DNA from 3 places in the Methylobacterium sp. 22177 genome. Region 3 is predicted to be linked to each of the others. Evidence: predicted binding sites of a transcription regulator. Region 3 holds the regulator's gene; each other region holds the start of a gene.
What was found. The regulator LexA, encoded in region 3, represses DNA repair genes until DNA is damaged. The targets are predictions, from matches to a motif close to TGTTCNNNNTGTGTTCNG.
Positions count from the first base shown of each region.

Region 1 (6,350 bases), on a different contig from region 3:
GCCCCCCACGATCGTGGCGGCGGCCCGGGCGGATCCCCGCGCCTGCGCGCCGCCCCGGGCGAGCTCCTCGGTGACCAGGGCCTGGAGCCGCCCCTCGCGGAGCGGGTCGTCCATCTCGGCCGCGCGGGCCAGCGCCCGGCCGAGGGCCGCGGGATCGGCCGCGGGCAGGCTCAGGTCCGTCAGGGTGAGCGCGCCGCTGCCCGAGAGGCTGTCGGCGAGGCCCGACAGGGTCTCGGCCGTGGCGGCGAAGCGCAGGTCGGCGCTCAGGCGGCCGCCGAACGGTCCGCCGGCCAGGATCGGGAGCGCCGCGCCGTCGAGGCTGCCCGAGCCCGAGACCGAGGCCCCGGCCCCGGGCCGGGCGACCGTCACCGAGCCCGCGAGCCGGCCGCCGGCGAGCTTGCCGGTCAGGTCGCGCAGGGTGAGGCCCACGTCGGCGAGGCCGAGGGCGGCGGCCGCGTCGGTGGCGACGAGGCCGCGGCCGAGATCCAGGCTGGCGACGCGGACGTCGAGGGACACGGCCGGGTGGGCGGTCGGCGGCGCGAACGCGCCGTTGGCGCCCGGCGGGATCACCAGGGCGGCGGCGAGCTGCGGGATCGACAGCCGGTCGAGGGCGAGGCGGCCGTGCAGGGCCCCGCCCGCCGCCCGCAGCAGCGTCCCGTTCACCCCCGCGCCCGCCACCGTGCCGGCGAGCGCGGCGGCGGCCTCGCCCTGCTGCCGCGACAGCGTGACGGTGAGGTCGGCCGGCCACGCCCCCGGTGCCAGGGTCGCGGCGCCGGCCAGCGTCAGGAACGGCGCCAGGTCCGCCGTGTCGGCGCGGAGCGTGCCGCCGGTCGGGACGAAGTCGGGACCGACCAGGATCGGGCGGCCGGTGGCGAGCCGCAGGCCCGCGACCGTGCCGTTCGCCGTCAGGGCGAGGTCCTGGCCGTCCGGCCTCTCGGCGGTCAGGTGCAGCTCGGCGGGCTGCTGGAGCCCCGGGATGTCGGTGCGGCCGAACCACGGCCCGGCCCGCGGCGCCGCGAGCGTGGCGGTGCCACCCTCGATCCGCGCGCCGCGGCTCGCGAGCGTCAGGTCGAGGGTGCCGCCGCCGGCGCTGCCCCGGGCCTGGGTCCGCAGGGCCGCGGCCGCGCCGCCCTCCCGGTCGAGGGTGACGGCGAGGTCGAGGGGCGCGTCCCGCAGGAAGGCGGGCAGCAGGCGGATCTCGCCCACCCAGACCCGCTCGAGCAGGCCGAGCAGGGGCGCCGCCGCCGGCGCCTTCAGGCGCCCGGAGACGCGGCCGGTCCCGTCCGCGCCGATCTGCCCGGACAGCCGGGCGCTGGCGCCGGCGAGGTCGGTGACGTCGAGGCTGTCGACCGTGAGGCCGGCGCCGTCCGACTGGATCCGCGCCGCGATCGTGCCGGTGCCGGAGCCCGCGGCGCCGAACCGGACGTCCTTGGCCTCCAGGGTCAGGGCGAGGTCGGTGTCGCGCAGGGTGCCGAGCGCCGTCCCGAGGGGCGGCAGGCCGGCGATGTCGAGGCCGGTGGCGCGGATCTGGGCCTCGAACCGGCCGCGCTCGGTGCCCTCGGCGGCGGTGTAGCGGGCGTTGCCGGTGATCCGCGCCGGCCCGAGGCCCAGGCGCATGTTGCGCAGGGACAGGCCGGTGCCGGCGGCCGACAGGTCGGCGGCGGCCTCGATCTTCCGCCCGTCGAGGAGCGCGACGAGCGGCCCCTCGGCGCCGAGGCGGCGGAGGTAGCGGCCGAGCGCCTCCGAGTCGGGGGCGGCGAGCGCCACCGGACCGGAGAAGCGCAGCGGCGCCGTCTCGACCTGCCCGCTCGCTGTCACGGTGGACTCGGCCGGGCCAGTTACCGCGAAGCGGCGCAGCAGCAGGCCGCCGGCCCGCTCGAGGGTGCCGGTGAGGGCGAGGTTCGACCAGTCCTCGCCCCCCAGAACGGCGCTGCCCACCGTGAGGTCGAGGTCGAGCATCGCCGGCAGGCTGCCGGCCGCGCGCGGCAGGCCGCGGGCGATCAGGTTCTGCCCCTCCGCCGAGGTCAGGAAGGCGTCGAGGTCGAGGCGGCGGGCGTCCAAGGTCAGACCGGCGCGCCACTGGCGCAGGTCGAGCCGTCCGGTGCCGCCGAGCCGCAGGGCCCGGCCGCCGGGGTCAATGGCGAGGTCGATGGCCTCGAACCGCACCTGCGTGCCCCGGGCCTTGAAGGTGCCGGCCAGCGAGAACGGCAGGTAGGCGCCGGCCGCCTGGGTCGGCGGCCCGACGACGAGGCGGGCGGAGCCCTCGGCCTCGACCTGGGTGCCGCCGGCCTCGGCGGGGACGAGGCCGAACCGCGCGTCCGCCTCGAAGCGCGGCGCCGCGTCGCCGCCGCCGGAGATCTTGGCGGCGAGGCGCCCGTCCGGCCCCGGCGTGCCGCTGACCGCCCGGAACGGGATGCCGCCGCTCGTCCCCTCGATCCGCCAGGGCCCGACCAGGGCCGGCGCCTGCAGGCGGAGGTCCTGGACGTAGAGCTGGTCGGTCCGCCCGGTGGCGGGGACCTGCGTGGTGACGAGGAACTGCTGGATCTGCAGGTTCTCGATGGCGAGGTCGCGGTCGCGCAGGGCTCCGCCGAAATCGGGCGGCAGCTTCAGCGTGTCCGGGCCGGCGACCGGGAGCTTGATCTCGGCCCGGCCGATCCGGGTCTCGGTGAAGCGGAACTCACCCTTCAGGAGCGGCGCGAGGGCGATCTCGGCCTTGACGAACCGGGCATCCAGGCTCGGGCGGTCCGGATCGGTGCCGAGATGCAGGCGATCGACGCGCAGCCGCGGCGACGGCAGCAGGCGGACCTCGATCCGGCCGTCGGTCCGGACTGGAACGCCCAGGGACCGGGCGAGCGCCCGCTCGACCAGCCCGCGATGGGCCTGCCAGTCGACGAAGGGCGGGACCGCGAGCGCCGCCACGAGAACCAGGATGACGGCGCACGCCAGCGCGGTCAGAAGATCACGCAATGGTCCCGTTCCGCACCATCTCTGCGCGAGGCCGCGACCTCACCGGGCCGCCGTGCCCCGCGTGCCCCCGCGAGTCAGTCGCCACGGCCATAGCACGATAAGCCGCCGGGGGCGCCAGCGGCGATGCCACGGTCGGGAGCGGCTCTCGGGCTGCGCGCGCGAGGCGGCTCGCGGCACGCCGGGCCTGCGGCCTCCGGACCCGGCGCGGGTCCCCCTCTCCCGTGGAGGAGAGGGGGCTCGTCGCGCTCCGCGGCTGGCGCCCCCGGTCGCACACGTGCCGATCCGCGGCCGCCGAGGGGAAGGCGGCGCGCGCCTGCAGACCCCGGATCGTCCCGGCGCGGGCAGCCGCGTTTCATGGCTCCGCCCCCCTTCGCGGCGCGAACGGCCTCGACGCCGTTCGCGATTTGGTCCAGGGAAGCGGGATGCAGAACCGTCCGCATCCGCAGGCCGCCGGGGACGGCGCGCCCGCCACGTCCATCGCCGCCCGCGCCATGGGCGCCCTCCGCCGCGAGGCGGCCGGCTACCTCGAGGGGCTGAACCCCGAGCAGCGCCGCGCCGTCGAGACCACGGAGGGCCCGGTCCTGGTGCTGGCCGGCGCCGGCACCGGCAAGACCCGGGTGCTGACCACCCGCATCGCCCACCTGATCGCCACCGGGCGGGCGCGTCCCTTCGACATCCTGGCGGTGACCTTCACCAACAAGGCCGCCCGGGAGATGAAGCACCGGATCGGCGCGCTGATCGGGCCGGCCGGCGAGGGCATGCCCTGGCTCGGCACCTTCCACGCCATCGGCACCAAGATCCTGCGCCGCCACGCCGAGCTGGTCGGGCTCAAATCCGACTTCACCATCCTCGGCACCGACGACCAGCTCCGGCTGATGAAGCAGGTCATCGCCGACCAGAACGTCGACGAGAAGCGCTGGCCGGCCCGGGCCCTGTCGCACGCCATCGACGGCTGGAAGAACCGCGGCCTCGGCCCCGAGCAGGTGCCCCCGGGCGAGGCCGCGGCCTTCGCGTTCGGCAAGGGCGGCGCCCTCTACACGGCCTACCAGGCCCGGCTCGCGACGCTGAACGCCGTCGATTTCGGCGATCTCCTGCTGCTCTGCCTCAAGCTCTGGCGGGAGAACCCCGACGTCCTGGCCAATTACCAGGACCGGTTCCGCTACATCCTGGTCGACGAGTACCAGGACACCAACGTCGCCCAGTACCTGTGGTTGCGCCTGCTGGCGCAGGCCCGGAAGAACATCGCCTGCGTGGGCGACGACGACCAGTCGATCTACGGCTGGCGCGGCGCCGAGGTCGACAACATCCTGCGCTTCGAGCACGACTTCCCGGGCGCGGTGGTGGTGCGGCTGGAGCGCAACTACCGCTCCACCGGCCACATCCTGGCCGCCGCCTCCGGGCTGATCGCCAAGAACGAGAGCCGCCTCGGCAAGACCCTGCGCACCGACGACGAGCCGGGCGAGCGCGTCACCGTCACGGGCGCGTGGGATTCCGAGGAGGAGGCGCGGATGCTCGCCGAGTCGATCGAATCCCTCCAGTCCAAGCAGCACCCCCTGTCGGAGATCGCCGTGCTGGTGCGGATCTCCGCGCAGATGCGCGAGATCGAGGACCGGTTCGTCCAGCTCGGGCTGCCCTACCGGGTCATCGGCGGCCCGCGCTTCTACGAGCGCGCCGAGATCCGCGACGCGCTGGCCTACCTGCGCGCCACCGTGAACGTCAGCGACGACCTCGCCTTCGAGCGGATCGTGAACACGCCGAAGCGCGGCCTGGGCGACGCCACCCTGCAGCAGCTCCACACCTACGGCCGCGCCAACCGGCTGCCGCTGCGGATCGCCGCGGAGCGCCTGTGCGAGACCGACGAGCTGAAGCCCCGGGTCCGTTCCACCCTGCGGGCGCTCACCGAGAGTTTCTCGCGGTGGGCGCGGCTCGTGGAATCGCAGCCGCACAGCGAGGTCGCGCAGACCATCCTTGAGGAGTCCGGCTACACTGAGATGTGGCAGAAGGACCGCTCCGCCGACGCCGCCGGCCGGCTGGAGAACCTGAAGGAATTCGTCCGCTCCATGGAGGAGTTCCCCGACCTCGCGGCCTTCCTGGAGCACGTCTCCCTGGTGATGGAGGCCTCCGAGGCCGAGGGCGCCGAGCGGGTCTCGCTGATGACGCTCCACGCCGCCAAGGGGCTCGAGTTCGACACCGTGTTCCTTCCCGGCTGGGAGGACGGCCTGTTCCCGAACCAGCGCGCGCTGGACGAGAGCGGCCGCGCCGGCCTGGAGGAGGAGCGGCGCCTCGCCCATGTCGGCCTGACCCGGGCGCGCAAGCGCGCGAAGCTGTCCTTCGCGGTCAACCGGCGCATCCACGGGCTCTGGTCCTCGACCATCCCGTCCCGGTTCATCGACGAGCTGCCCGAGACGGCGGTCGACGTGGTCGAGGCCCCCGCCCACTTCTCCGCCGGCGCCTCGCGGTTCGACCGCAACCCGGCGCCGTTCGGGTCGAGCTACGGCACGCCGGGCTGGCAGCGGGCGCAGGCCAACACCGCGCCGGGCGGCCGGTCCGGGTTCGGCGCCGCGGGCGGCTTCCGCGCGGCGGCCCCGGGCGGCCGGTCCGGTGGCCAAGCGGGCGGTCCGCGCCAGATCGAGGGCGAGCTGATCGCCAAGTCGACCGGCGCGCCTTCGGCCTTCCAGGCCGGCCAGCGGGTCTTCCACACCAAGTTCGGCCCCGGAACGGTCGCCGCGGTCGACGGCAACAAGCTGACCGTTGACTTCGACAAGGCCGGCCGGAAGATGGTCCTCGACAGCTTCGTCCAGGCCGGATCGAGCTAGTCCCGCCGACCAAGCCCGGACGTGTCAGGGCGGCAGGGTCGGCCGGCTTCGCCCGTGCGGGCGGGGAGGATCGCGATCGTGCCGGATGCCGCGTCACCGCGACACCACCGTCCCGAACCTGATGCATCCGCGCCAGCCGCGCGGCTTTTCCGAAGCCTCTCGACCGACCGTCACCCCTTAGTCACACCCGACGCGCAATCGTCGGGCGCGAATCGCGATGGTGCGTCAGTTGCATCGCGTATTCGGCCGCGCACGGAACGTCGTGACGCTCTCCACAGGCGGACGAGCGCGGGGCGGAACCTTCGGCCTGGGGCCGGTATTAAGTTCCGCAAACGAGTAGACCCGGGAGCACGCAGGTAAACGGCAGTTCAGATACAGATCCAGGTTGGCAAGTCCCGTTGGAGTGTACATCCATGAAGAGACGCCGCGCACGACTTGAACTGGTTGAAGACCGCACGTCCCGCATTCATCGCACACGCTTCGACGAAGAACGCAATCTCGCTCCCATCCAACCGCTCACCGAGCGCCAAGCCGAGTACCTCGACGCCCTCGCCCGCTCGCCGCAGG
Region 1 covers NZ_JBQEPK010000003.1:121,389-127,738, reverse strand. Annotated here, with positions in the region: gene ACTJK8_RS05075 (AsmA protein) at 1-2,967, opposite strand, end outside; gene ACTJK8_RS05070 (ATP-dependent helicase) at 3,390-5,783, shown strand; gene ACTJK8_RS05065 (PhoH family protein) at 6,197-6,350, shown strand, end outside.
Region 1: ACTJK8_RS05070 (ATP-dependent helicase) is a predicted target of LexA. The motif match lies at 3,362-3,379, and genes of this name have one in related genera.

Region 2 (6,189 bases), on a different contig from region 3:
GTCGCCGGCCAAAGCCAAGACGATCAATAAGTATCTCGGCCGCGACTATGAAGTCATCGCCTCCTTCGGGCACATCCGCGACCTGCCGCCCAAGGACGGCTCGGTGGATCCCGAGCAGGATTTCCGCATGGTCTGGGAACTGGCCGACCGCGGGGCGAGCCGGGTCTCCGAGATCGCCAAGGCGGTCAAGGGTGCCGACAAGCTGATCCTCGCCACCGACCCGGATCGCGAGGGCGAGGCGATCTCCTGGCACGTGCTGGAGGCGCTCACCGCCCGCAAGGCGCTCAAGGGCATCCCGGTCGAGCGCGTGACCTTCAACGCCATCACCAAGGCGTCGGTCGAGCAGGCGATGCGCAAGCCGCGCGAGATCGACCAGGCGCTGGTCGACGCCTACCTGGCGCGCCGGGCGCTCGACTACCTCGTGGGCTTCAACCTCTCGCCGGTCCTGTGGCGCAAGCTCCCGGGCGCCCGCTCGGCGGGGCGCGTGCAGTCCGTGGCGCTCCGCCTCGTCGTCGAGCGCGAGATGGAGATCGAGCGGTTCAAGCCGCGCGAGTACTGGACCCTCATCGCCACGCTGACGACCGCGGACGGCGCCACCTTCGAGGCCCGCCTCGTGGGCGCCGACGGCAAGCGCATCCAGCGCCTCGACGTCGGCACGGGCGACGAGGCGGCCGCCTTCAGGCGCGACCTCGAGCTCGCGACCTTCCAGGTGGCGAGCGTCGAGGCCAAGCCCGCCAAGCGCCACCCGCAGCCGCCCTTCACCACCTCGACCCTTCAGCAGGAGGCCTCGCGCAAGCTCGGCATGGCGCCGGCCCAGACCATGCGGGTCGCCCAGCGCCTCTACGAGGGCGTCGACATCGGCGGCGAGACGGTCGGCATCATCACCTACATGCGGACCGACGGCGTCGACATGGCGCCGGAGGCGATCCAGGACGCCCGCCGGGTCATCGGCAAGGAGTTCGGCGACCGCTACGTGCCGGACGTGCCGCGCAAGTACAGCGTCAAGGCCAAGAACGCCCAGGAGGCCCACGAGGCGGTGCGTCCCACCGACATGGGCCGCCTGCCCAAGACGGTGGCGCGCCACCTGGAGCCCGAGCAGGCCCGGCTCTACGAGCTGATCTGGACCCGCACCATGGCGAGCCAGATGGAATCGGCCGAGCTGGAGCGGACCACCGTCGACGTCACCGCCAAGGTCGGGCCGCGGACCATCGACCTGCGCGCCACCGGCCAGGTGGTGAAGTTCGACGGCTTCCTGACCCTCTACCAGGAGGGCAAGGACGACGAGGAGGACGAGGAGAGCCGCCGCCTGCCGCCCATGAAGGCCGGCGACCCCCTCACCCGCGAGCGCATCAGCGCGACCCAGCACTTCACCGAGCCGCCGCCGCGCTACTCCGAGGCGAGCCTCGTGAAGCGCATGGAGGAGCTCGGCATCGGCCGGCCCTCGACCTACGCCGCGGTGCTCCAGACCTTGCGGGACCGCGAGTACGTCAAGATCGAGAAGAAGCGGCTGCAGCCGGAGGACAAGGGGCGGCTCGTCACGGGCTTCCTGGAGAGCTTCTTCCGGCGCTACGTCGAGTACGACTTCACCGCCGGCCTCGAGGAGCAGCTCGACCGGGTCTCCAACGCCGAGATCGACTGGCGGGCGGTGCTGCGCGACTTCTGGCGCGACTTCTCCGCGGCGATCGGCGAGACCAAGGAGCTGCGCGTCGCCGACGTGCTGGAGGCGCTGAACGGCCTTCTCGGGCCGCACATCTTCCCCGACAAGGGCGACGGCTCGAACCCGCGCACCTGCCCGACCTGCGGCTCGGGCCAGCTGTCGCTGAAGCTCGGCAAGTTCGGCGCCTTCATCGGCTGCTCGAACTACCCGGAGTGCAAGTACACCCGCCAGCTCTCGGCCACGGGCATCGACGGCGACGGGGACGGCTCCTCGGCCGAGGGCGGCCAGCCGGGCGTGCGCGTGCTGGGCGACGATCCCGCGACCGGCCTGCCGGTGACGCTCCGCGACGGCCGCTTCGGGCCGTTCCTCCAGCTCGGCGAGGCCTCCACCGAGAAGGGCGCGGAGAAGCCGAAGCGCTCGTCGCTGCCGAAGGGGCTGAGCCCCTCGGACGTGGATCTGAACAAGGCGCTGGCCCTGCTCGCGCTGCCCCGCGAGGTGGCGCGCCACCCCGAGACCGGCGAGCCGATCCTGGCCAATCTCGGCCGGTTCGGGCCCTACGTGCAGCACGGGAAGACCTACGCCAATCTCGGCAAGGACGACGACGTGCTGGAGATCGGGGCCAACCGCGCCATCGACCTGATCGTCGCCAAGGAGCAGGGCGGCGGCCGCGGCCGCCCGGCCGCCGATCCGGGCCGGCCGCTCGGCAAGGACGAGGCCAGCGGCCGAGACCTCGTGGTCAAGGCCGGCAAGTACGGACCCTACGTCACCGACGGCGAGGTCAACGCCACGCTGCCGAAGACGATGAGCGCCGAGGCGCTGACGCTGGACGAGGCGATCGCCCTGGTGAACGCCAAGCGCGCCGCGGGCGGCGGCAAGCCGGCGAAGCGGGGGGCGGCCCGGAAGAGTTCGGCGCGCGCCGCGAGCGGCGACAAGCCGGCGGCGAAGAAGACCGCCACGAAGAAGCCGGCGGCCAAGAAGGCGGCGACCAAGAAATCGAGCTCGGGCTGAGGGGCTCGCGGGCGGGGGCCGGGAGCGGCCGCCCCGTCCGCGCGCGCGGAGCGAGGCGATCCGGGACAGCCCGGGGCCGCCGAGCGTGGCGCCGACCGGTTGCTTCGCTGCGCGCGCGGACGTCGGTGGGTGCTCGCCGCCCGCTCAGCGCGCGCCGCGGTCGGCGATCGGGATCAGACCAGGTAGGTGATGGTCGCCGCCAGCGCGGTCGCGAAGGTCGCCAGCGCGAGGGTGGTGGAGTTCATCAGGGCCCGGCCGGGCGGCACGCCGGCCGCGTCGTCGTCGCAGCCGAAGGCGGCGCCGGCCGCGTGCTCGAATCGGATCAGCGTGAGGCGGCGGGCCTCGATCGCGGCGTCGCTCATGGACTGCGGCTCCCTGACCACGGTCAAGATTTATCTCCGCCACTAACGTCGATCGTCCCGTTCTGTTCCGGTCGTCGCCTATGGAAGCCGGGCCTGCGGGTCACGAGAAAGCCTTAACCCATCGTTGTGCAACGTCGTGATGACGGCCCGGCGCGCACAACCGTGTCCCGTTGCGGCCGCGGCCCTCGCTCGCGGCGGCGCAGCATGCGATGATGCGACCGCTTCGCCGCAGGGCGAACGGCTTTGATGTTTCCGTTTTGTTCCGCTATCATGCGGGGATGAAGGCGCATGCTCCACGACCCGAGACCCGTCCCAAGACCCGTCCGCGCGATTCCGAGCCGGCCGACGCGCCGCGCGCGCGGAGGCCGCGCGTGAGCGACCCGGCGCGGGACCTGTTCGGGCCGGGCGGCAAGGGCGCGGCGGCCCGTCCGCCCGAGCCGCGGCGGCGCCTGGACGCCTCGGCCTCCGTGGCGACGCTCGCGGCCGCCGAGCCCGAGGGCGGCTACACCGCCTCCGACATCGAGGTGCTGGAGGGGCTGGAGCCCGTCCGGCGCCGGCCCGGCATGTATATCGGCGGCACCGACGAGCGGGCGCTGCACCACCTCTTCGCAGAGGTGATCGACAACTCGATGGACGAGGCGGTCGCCGGCCATGCCAGCTTCATCGAGGTGGAACTGGAGGAATCCGGCGCCCTCGTGGTCACCGACAACGGCCGCGGCATCCCGGTCGACCCGCACCCGAAGTTCCCCGGCAAGTCGGCGCTCGAGGTCATCATGACCACGCTGCACGCCGGCGGTAAGTTCGACTCGAAGGTCTACGAGACCTCGGGCGGCCTGCACGGCGTCGGCATCTCGGTGGTGAACGCGCTCTCCGACCTGCTGGAGGTCGAGGTCGCGCGCAACCAGACCCTCTACCGCCAGACCTTCTCGCGCGGTCACGCGCAGGGCGCGTTGGAGCTGGTCGGCCGGGTGCAGAACCGGCGCGGCACCCGGGTCCGTTTCCACCCGGACGCCCAGATCTTCGGCTCACTGAAGTTCGACCCGCGCCGCCTGTTCAAGATGGCGCGCTCGAAGGCCTACCTGTTCGGCGGCGTCGAGATCCGCTGGCGCTGCGCTCCCGCCCTCCTCGAGGGGCTGGCGGACGTGCCGGCCGAGGCGGTCCACCGCTTCCCCGACGGGCTGCGCGACTATCTGGCCCGGGACATCGACGGCAAGGAGCTCGTCACCGAGGCGATGTTCTCCGGCAAGATCACCAAGCCGGGCTCGCACGGGTCGCTCGAATGGGCGGTGGCCTGGATGGTGGCCGAGGACGGGTTCTCGCACTCCTACTGCAACACCATCCCGACCCCCGAGGGCGGCACCCACGAGGCGGGCCTCCGCGTCGCGCTGCTGCGCGGCCTGCGCGAGCACGCCGAGCGGGTGAACCAGGCCAAGCGCATGACGGCGGTAACCACCGACGACGTCATGGCGACCTGCGCGTCGATGCTCTCGGTGTTCATCCGCGAGCCCGAGTTCCAGGGCCAGACCAAGGACAAGCTCGCCACCGTGGAGGCCCAGCGCATCGTCGAGACGGCGGTGCGCGACGCCTTCGACCACTGGCTCGCCGCCTCCCCGGCCCAGGCCAACAAGCTCCTCGACTGGGTGATCGACCGGGCCGAGGAGCGCCTGCGCCGCCGCCAGGAGAAGGAGGTCGCCCGCAAGAGCGCGACCCGCAAGCTGCGCCTGCCCGGCAAGCTCGCCGACTGCTCGGCGGCCGGCACCGCGGGCTCGGAGATCTTCATCGTCGAGGGCGACTCGGCCGGCGGCTCCGCCAAACAGGCCCGGGACCGGGCGACCCAGGCGATCCTGCCGCTGCGCGGCAAGATCCTGAACGTCGCCTCGGCCTCGCGCGACAAGCTCGGCGCCAACCAGCTGATCTCGGATCTGACCCTGGCGCTCGGCTGCGGCACCGGCACGGCCTTCCGCGAGACGGACCTGCGCTACGAGAAGGTGATCATCATGACGGACGCCGACGTGGACGGCGCCCACATCGCCTCGCTGCTGATCACGTTCTTCTACCGCCAGATGCCGAGGCTGATCGACCGCGGCCACCTCTACCTCGCGATCCCGCCGCTCTACCGGCTGCAGCAGGGCTCGAAGGTGGCCTATGCCCGGGACGACGCGGATCGCGAGCGGATCGTCAAGACGGTGTTCAAGGGCGGCAAGGTCGAGATCGGGCGGTTCAAGGGCCTCGGCGAGATGATGCCGGCCCAGCTCAAGGAGACCACCATGGACCCGAAGAAGCGCACGCTCCTGCGCGTCGCGGTCCTGGACGAGGCCCGGGAATCGACCGGCGACACGGTCGAGCGCCTGATGGGCAACAAGCCCGAGGCGCGCTTCGCCTTCATCAGCGAGCGCGCGGCCTTCGCGGAGGGCGCCGACCTCGACATCTGACGCAGTCCCGGCGCGGTCCCGCCGCGTCGGGCGACGGCCTCCGGTCGCGGCCTAGCGCGGGGCCGCGATCGCCTTGGCCGGGTCGAAGGGCTGGGCCGCCGCCACCGCGTCCTTGCCCATGTTGAGGACCGCCGAGAACCGGTCGCCGCCGGGCCGCAGAACCAGGGCTCCCGGCTCGACCGCGATGAGCTTGCTGCCGAGGCCCAGGAAGCCGCCGACGTCGATCACCACCGCCCTGAGCGTCCCGCCGTCGGTGATCAGCAGATCGTCGATCTTGCCGACGCTGTCGCCGGCGGCGTTGCGCACCGTCACGCCGATCATCTTCGTGGTCAGGAAGCTGACGGGCTTGAGTCCCTGCCGCTTGGCGGCGTCCTCGGCGTTCGCCGCCTCCATCAGCCGCCCCACCCCCTTGCCGTCCGTCGAGGTGCCCGGCCCCGTGCCCGGCAGGATCGTGTCCTTGCCGATCACACTGGCGTCCTGCGCGGAGGCCGGCGCGCCGGCCAGGCCGAGGGCGGCGAGCGACAGGAGAAGGATTCGGCTTCGCATGGCTGATCGCTCCGCGCGCCCGATCCCTGCGTGGAAGGCCCCGTCCGGGTCCCCGTGGGGCGCCGCGGTCTCAATCGCGGGCGGCGCGCCCGGTTCCGGCCTTCCCTGTCGCACCCGGACCGGCCGAACCGGCGGCCCCGAAACGCGAGAAGGGCCCGGCCTTGCGGCCGGGCCCTTCCCCTGC
Region 2 covers NZ_JBQEPK010000062.1:212-6,400, reverse strand. Annotated here, with positions in the region: gene topA (type I DNA topoisomerase) at 1-2,665, shown strand, start outside; gene ACTJK8_RS29550 (hypothetical protein) at 2,839-3,027, opposite strand; gene parE (DNA topoisomerase IV subunit B) at 3,399-5,459, shown strand; gene ACTJK8_RS29540 (PRC-barrel domain-containing protein) at 5,511-6,005, opposite strand.
Region 2: parE (DNA topoisomerase IV subunit B) is a predicted target of LexA. The motif match lies at 3,275-3,292, and genes of this name have one in related genera.

Region 3 (6,350 bases):
GCTGATCCGACAGCGGCCGGGCACCGCCAAGGGCGTGGTCTTCCTGACCCTGGAGGACGAGACCGGTATCGCCAACGTGATCGTCTGGAAGGCGGTGTTCGAGGCCAACCGCCGGGCCGCCATGCAGGCCCGGTTCCTCGCCGTGCGCGGCCGGATCCAGCGGGCGGACGGGGTGGTCCACCTCGTGGCGGAGGGGTTCCGCGACCTCACCGCCTCCTTACGCGACCTGCGCGAGGCCGGCATGAGGCTGCCGCCCGAGAACACGGATTTCGGCGTGCCCCCGGACCGGCGCGTGTACCGCAGCCGGGATTTCCACTGAGGCGCGCCCCTCGACAGGCCCCGCGCCGGGCGTAGAGTGCGGCGATGTCGAGCTTCGCCGTTCCGCGCCTCCTCCTCGCCGCCTGCGCGGCCCTGCCCCTCCTGGCGGAGGCCGCCCGGGCCGACAGCTGCGACGACCTCACCCGCCAGATCGCCGGCGCGATCGGCGGCCGGGTCGGCAAGCGCGCCGGCCCCAGCATCGACATCCGCGTGGCCGGCCCGATCAAGTTCGACGTCACCTGCCGGGCCGAGCCGATCGTGCAGGCGACCTCCGCCGAGCCGGCCCCCTCGGCGGCCTTCTTCCGCGACCTGTCGGTGGCCTCCGAGATCCTCGTCGGCGAGCCGGCCGCGACCGTCGAGCCGATCATCGCCAACGCCTACCGGACCGCGCTGGCGGAGCGGCGCAAGTCGTTCATCCAGCAGAACGGCTGGTCGGCCTCCTGCTACACCGACCCGGGCAGCAGCACGGTGCGCACCCTCTGCTCGGTGGGGCGCATCCCGCCGGGCTGAGGCTTACCTGAGCCGGCAGGATGCGGTCCGCGCGGCCGATCAGTACTCGATCACGCCGTCGAGCGCGTAGTGCTTCACGGTCTTCCGGTTGGCGATCAGCTCGTCCACCGTCGGCTCGCCCTTGAGGGCGCGGGCGATGGCGAGCTTCGTCGCCTCGTAGTTCGTCCGGTAGAGGTCCTTCTGGTCGAGGTTGTCGTCCTCCGCGCAGCGGGGATCGAGCCAGATCATGATGATCATGCACAGCTCGTCGAGCCCGTCCTTGGGCAGGATGCCCTCGATGATGCAGTCCACGATCGCGTCGCCGGTGGCGGCCTGGACCACGCCGCCGAGGAGTTCGACGTACTCGGCCGTGTGGATCGTGGCCTTGGTGGTCATCATTGTGGCCGGGCGCACCAGCTGGTTGAGGTCGCGCACCACGAACATCCGCGTGTGGCCCTGGACCTGCCCCATCATCGACGCGAAGGCCTGACCCACCGGACCGCGCACCGAGCCGATCAGCACCTCCGGCATGGCGTCGGTGTACTGGCCCTCGGCCGCCAGCACCGTGGCCTCGCCCGCGCGGAACCAGATCTCTTGCATGTTCGAACTCCACCTGATCGGAGCCCGCGGGAGACATCATCGGGGGCCCCGCGTCAATCGCGTCAGAGCAGGCCCACCCCGTCCAGGACGCCGACCATCGCGAAGGCGACGGTGAGGCCCGACACCGCGTAGACCAGCCACTTGTAGGCGCCCGCCACGCGCTGTCCCTCGGGCAGGGCCCGGGTGGCCAGGAGAATCAGCAGGCCGAGCGCCAGGGGAAGGAGCAGCGCGTTCATCACCTCCACGGCGATGTTGAGCGCCACGAGGTTCGGCACGAGCTGCACGGCGCCCGCCCCCGCCGCGACGGCGAGCGCGAAGGCGCCGTAGAAGGCCGGCGCCTCCCGGGGGGACTGCTCCAGGGAGTGGGGCCGGCCGGTCACGTCGCCGAACCCCCAGGCCAGCGCCAGGGCCACGACGTTGAGCGCCACGAAGGCCGCCGCGACGATGCCCACCCCGAACACCACCTGTCCGAGCCACGGCCCGAGGGCCGGCGTGAAGGCGCCCGCGAGGTCGCCGACGGTCTCCAGCCCCTTCGCGCTGCCCTGCCCGGCCTTGCCGATCGTGGCGGCGGCGGCGACGAGGATCGCGCCCATCACGCATTGCGAGATCACCGCGCCCACGAGCGTGTCGAGCCGCGAGCGCCGCGCGTGCTCCCAGCCCAGGCCCTTATCGACGATCGCCGACTGCTGGTAGAAGATCATCCACGGCATGATCACCGCGCCGATATTGGCGGCGATCAGCACCCGGAACTGACCGTCGCCCAGCGGCATGTGCCCGAAGGAGGCGACGATCTCGGACACGTTCGGCCGCGCCGCGGCGGCGAGCCCGACGAAGACCAGCTCGAACAGTCCGACCACGATCGCCACGACCTCCACGCGCCGGTAGCTCCCGGTGAGGACGAGCCCGAGGAGCAGGCAGGCCGGCAGGCCGAGGCTCACGAGCCGCGGCACCCCGAACAGGTCCCCGATGCCGGCGATGCCGGAGAATTCCGTGACGATGGCGCCGAGGCCGGCGACCACGAGGCCGCCGTACGAGATCCAGGCCCAGACCGGCCCGTACCGCTCCCGGATCAGCGCGCCGTGGCCGCGCCCGGTGGCGGTCCCGAGCCGCACCGTCAGCTCCTGGACGACGTACAGGATCGGCACCAGCAGGATCTGCAGGAGCAGCAGCGCGTAGCCCCAGCGCGCCCCGCTCTGGGCCGCCGTGATGAGGCTTCCGACATCGGTATCGGCCAGCATCACCACGAGTCCGGGGCCCGCGGCCTTGAGGTAAGCGGACAGGCGAGGCAGGGAAGCGCTGGGCACGGCTCGGGAACAGTCCCGCGCACGGGCGGTTCCGGCGGGCGCCTGCGGCGTTTTCCCGGGGCAGGCGGGAGGAGCGTGAGATGGCGGAGAGCACGGATCGGGGCTCCGGCTGGAGCCTGCAGGCGAGCGCCGTGCCCGACGGGGTGCGCCTGGAACTCGCCCTCGCCGACCTCGGCGGTGCGCCGGTGACCGCCGCGATCGTGCTCGACCGGGCGGAGGCCCGGGCCTTCGCCCGCGCCCTGCTCGCCGCCGCCGGGGACGCGGCGGAGCGGACCTTCCCGAAGCCGGGCGCCTGACGGCGCGCCGCCGGCCGGTCAGCGCACCCCGAGGCCGGGGTTGCGGCCCGGCAGGCGGGGGACCACCGTGCCGCGCTTCTCGATCGGCGCGTCGCACGCGTAGGCGAACTCGGTCTTCAGCGGATCGAACACGGTCTCGCCGGTGATCCGGCAATCCTCGCGCACGGTCTCGTCGAGATAGGCCCGGGCGGCGGTGCGGAAGCGCTTCACCCGGGTGGCGTCCGGCTCCGGATCGATCCGGACCTCGCTCAGATTGCAGCCGGTGTACTCGCGCAGGGCGTTGGAGACGATCAGCATCCGGCGCAGCTGCCGGTTGTCGTAGACCTCGTAGGGCTCCTTGCAGCCGATCGTCACGACCTGGGGGGTGAGCGCCACGTAGTTCCGCGAGATGTAGGAGAACCCGGTGGTGCAGCCGGCGAGGCCGAGGGCGGCGAGGCCGAGGGGCAGCAGAGCCGCGGGTCGTCGCATCCTCGTCATTCCAAGAGGGTCCCAGCCCGCGCCCCGGATCCGCCGCCTGCCCGGCGGGGCACCGCGGTGCATTGAAACGGCTCCGCTTGCGCCGTCAATGCGTTTCTCCGCCTTGTCCCGCGGGCGCGCCGCGGCGCGCCGAGCGTGGCGGTGCCGCTCTTGCGGAACACTTGCGGAACGTTTAACCTGTTCGTGATTTGTTTCGGAGACCGTCACGTGGCGGTCCGCCAAGCCGCGAGTCCCCCGTCGATGCTCACGCGCAAGCAGCTGGACCTCCTGCGATTTATCCAGAGCCGGATGCAGGAATGCGGCGTCCCGCCGTCGTTCGACGAGATGAAGGATGCCCTCGACCTCAAGTCGAAATCCGGCATCCACCGGCTGATCACGGCGCTGGAGGAGCGCGGCTTTCTCCGGCGCCTGCCGAATCGGGCGCGCGCCATCGAGGTGATCCGCATCCCCGAGAGCCTGACGCAGGCCGCGCCGGCGCCCCAGACCCCCGCCGAGCCGCGCCGCTTCACGCCGAGCGTGGTCGAGGGCGGCAAGTCCAAGCAGCCGCCGGCCCCGGCGAGCACGCGGATGATCGAAGAGTCCGGCCGGGCCATCTCGATCCCCGTCATGGGCCGGATCGCGGCCGGTACGCCCGTCTCGGCGATCCAGAACCAGAGCCACGCCATCACCCTGTCGCCGGACTTCGTGGCCGGCGGCGAGCACTACGCCCTCGAGGTGCGCGGCGACTCGATGGTCGAGGCCGGGATCCTGGACGGCGACCTCGTGGTCATCCGCAAGCAGGACACCGCCAATACCGGCGACATCATCGTGGCGCTGATCGACGACGAGGAGGCGACGCTCAAGCGCCTGCGCCGCCGCGGCTCCTCGATCGCCCTGGAGGCCGCCAACCCGGCCTACGAGACCCGCGTGCTCGGGCCCGACCGGGTCCGGATCCAGGGCCGCCTCGTCAGCCTCGTCCGCCGCTACTGAAGCGGCTCGGCCGGCGCGTCGCCGGGAGCGAGGTCTCCGCCCGGCGCGGCGGCCCCGTCCTCCGCGGCGCGGTCGCCCGGCTCCGCGGTGACCGGCCGCGGCGGTCCCGGATCGCGTCCCGGATCGCGTCCCGGGGCCGGCCGCCAGGGCACGGCGCGCCCGTCGTCCCGGGCGAAGCGCGCGGCGAAGCCGTCGCCGTCGGTCCGGAGGGCCACGGCCCCGCGGGCGGCGAGGACTTGCCGATCGATCACCAGGGGGCCCGTGCAGGTCGGCGGCGCCGCGAGGAAGGTGATCAGCACCGCGGCGCGGGCGCAGTCCTCCGGGAAGGCCCGCCTGTCCCGGACGAGGGCGACCGCCCGCCCGTCCGGCAGCCGGGCGGTGCAGCCGAGCCGGTCGCAGCGCCCGCTGCCCGACCGGACGATGAGCGCCGCGGGCCGCCGCCCGTCACCGTCCGCCTTCAGCCACTGCTCGAGGACGAAGCCGGAGGGGCTTCCGAGGGCCGCGAGCCGCCCGTCCGGACCCCGCACCGCCGCTCCCGCGCCCTGCCGGTCGACGTAGAGGTCGTAGCGGTCGGGCCGGGCCGCGAGGCCGAGGCCGAGCAGGACCGGCGGCACGGCGAGCCAGCGCAGGCGGGAGGCCGGCAGCGTCGCCAGCAGCAGGCCCGCGGTCAGCAGGGTCAGCGCCGCGGCGCCGAAGGCCGGCAGCACCAGGCTCGCCCGCTCGAACCCGGCGATCCAGTCCGAGATCGCCAGCATGCCGGCCACCGCCCGCCCCATCAGCCACCAGACCGGCCGGTCGAGGGCGAAGGGATAGGCGAGGCAGCCGATCACCGCGGCGGGCATCACCGCCAGGGAGACGAGCGGCAGAGTCAGGGCGTTGCCGACGAGCCCGAAGGGCTGGACCGTCTGGAAGTGGTAGGTGGCGAAGGGCGCGGTCGCGACCTGCGCCACAAGGGTCGTGGCCAGGGTCCCGGTGACCGCCGAGAGGCCGGTGCCGACGAGGCGGCCGATCCGCCCGGCCCCGGGGCGCACGAACAGCCGCCCGTCGATCAGCCGGGCGCAGGCGATCAGCCCGGCCACGGCGCCGAAGGACATCTGGAAGCTCGGGCCGAGCAGGCCCTCCGGCTCCCGGGCCAGGGCGATCAGCGCCGCGAGGGCGAGGTTGCGCATCGACAGGGCCGGCCGGTCCACCAGGATCGCGCCCAGCATGATCAGGGTCATGATCAGCGAGCGCTCGGCCGCGATGTCCCAGCCCGAGAAGGCGCAGTAGGCGGTGACGCCGACCATGGCGAAGCCGGCCGCGATCTTCTTGATCGGCCAGAGGAGCGCGCAGAGCGGCACCGTGGCGAGGACCGCCCGCACCAGCCAGAACACCACGCCGGCGGCCAGCACCATGTGGAGGCCCGAGATCGACACCACGTGGTAGATGCCCGCGGCGCGGAGCGCGTCGTTGGTCGCCGGTCCGATGAGGCCGCGCTTGCCGGTCACCAGGGCCGCCGCCACCGCGCCCGCCTGGCCGCCGGCGGCCTCCGCGATCCGGCGCGTGAGCCCGTTGCGGGCCGCGTCCAGTGCCGCGGCGAGCCGCAGGCCCAGCGGCGGCGGCTCGGACGGCGCCCGGACGGTGACCGCGCCGACCAGCGAGCCCACCGCGCCGATCCCCTGGAAGTAGGCGTCCCGGGCGAAGTCGTAGCCGCCGGGCCGGGCCGCCTCCGGGGGCGGCAGCAGCCGCGCCGTGGCGGCGACGACGTCCCCGGGGCGCGGGATCGGCGTCTTGCGGAACGAGACCCGCACCCGGGCGGGCCGCGCCTCGGGCGCGAGGCCGGCGAAGCTCTCCACCCGGATCACCAGCCGGGCGCCGACCTCGCGCTCGTCCAGGGCCTCGACCGTTCCGACGAGCG
Region 3 covers NZ_JBQEPK010000004.1:155,322-161,671, reverse strand. Annotated here, with positions in the region: gene ACTJK8_RS06900 (error-prone DNA polymerase) at 1-319, shown strand, start outside; gene ACTJK8_RS06895 (hypothetical protein) at 364-828, shown strand; gene fae (formaldehyde-activating enzyme) at 868-1,407, opposite strand; gene ACTJK8_RS06885 (NRAMP family divalent metal transporter) at 1,470-2,711, opposite strand; gene ACTJK8_RS06880 (hypothetical protein) at 2,792-3,007, shown strand; gene ACTJK8_RS06875 (hypothetical protein) at 3,026-3,475, opposite strand; gene lexA (transcriptional repressor LexA) at 3,725-4,453, shown strand; gene ACTJK8_RS06865 (ComEC/Rec2 family competence protein) at 4,447-6,350, opposite strand, start outside.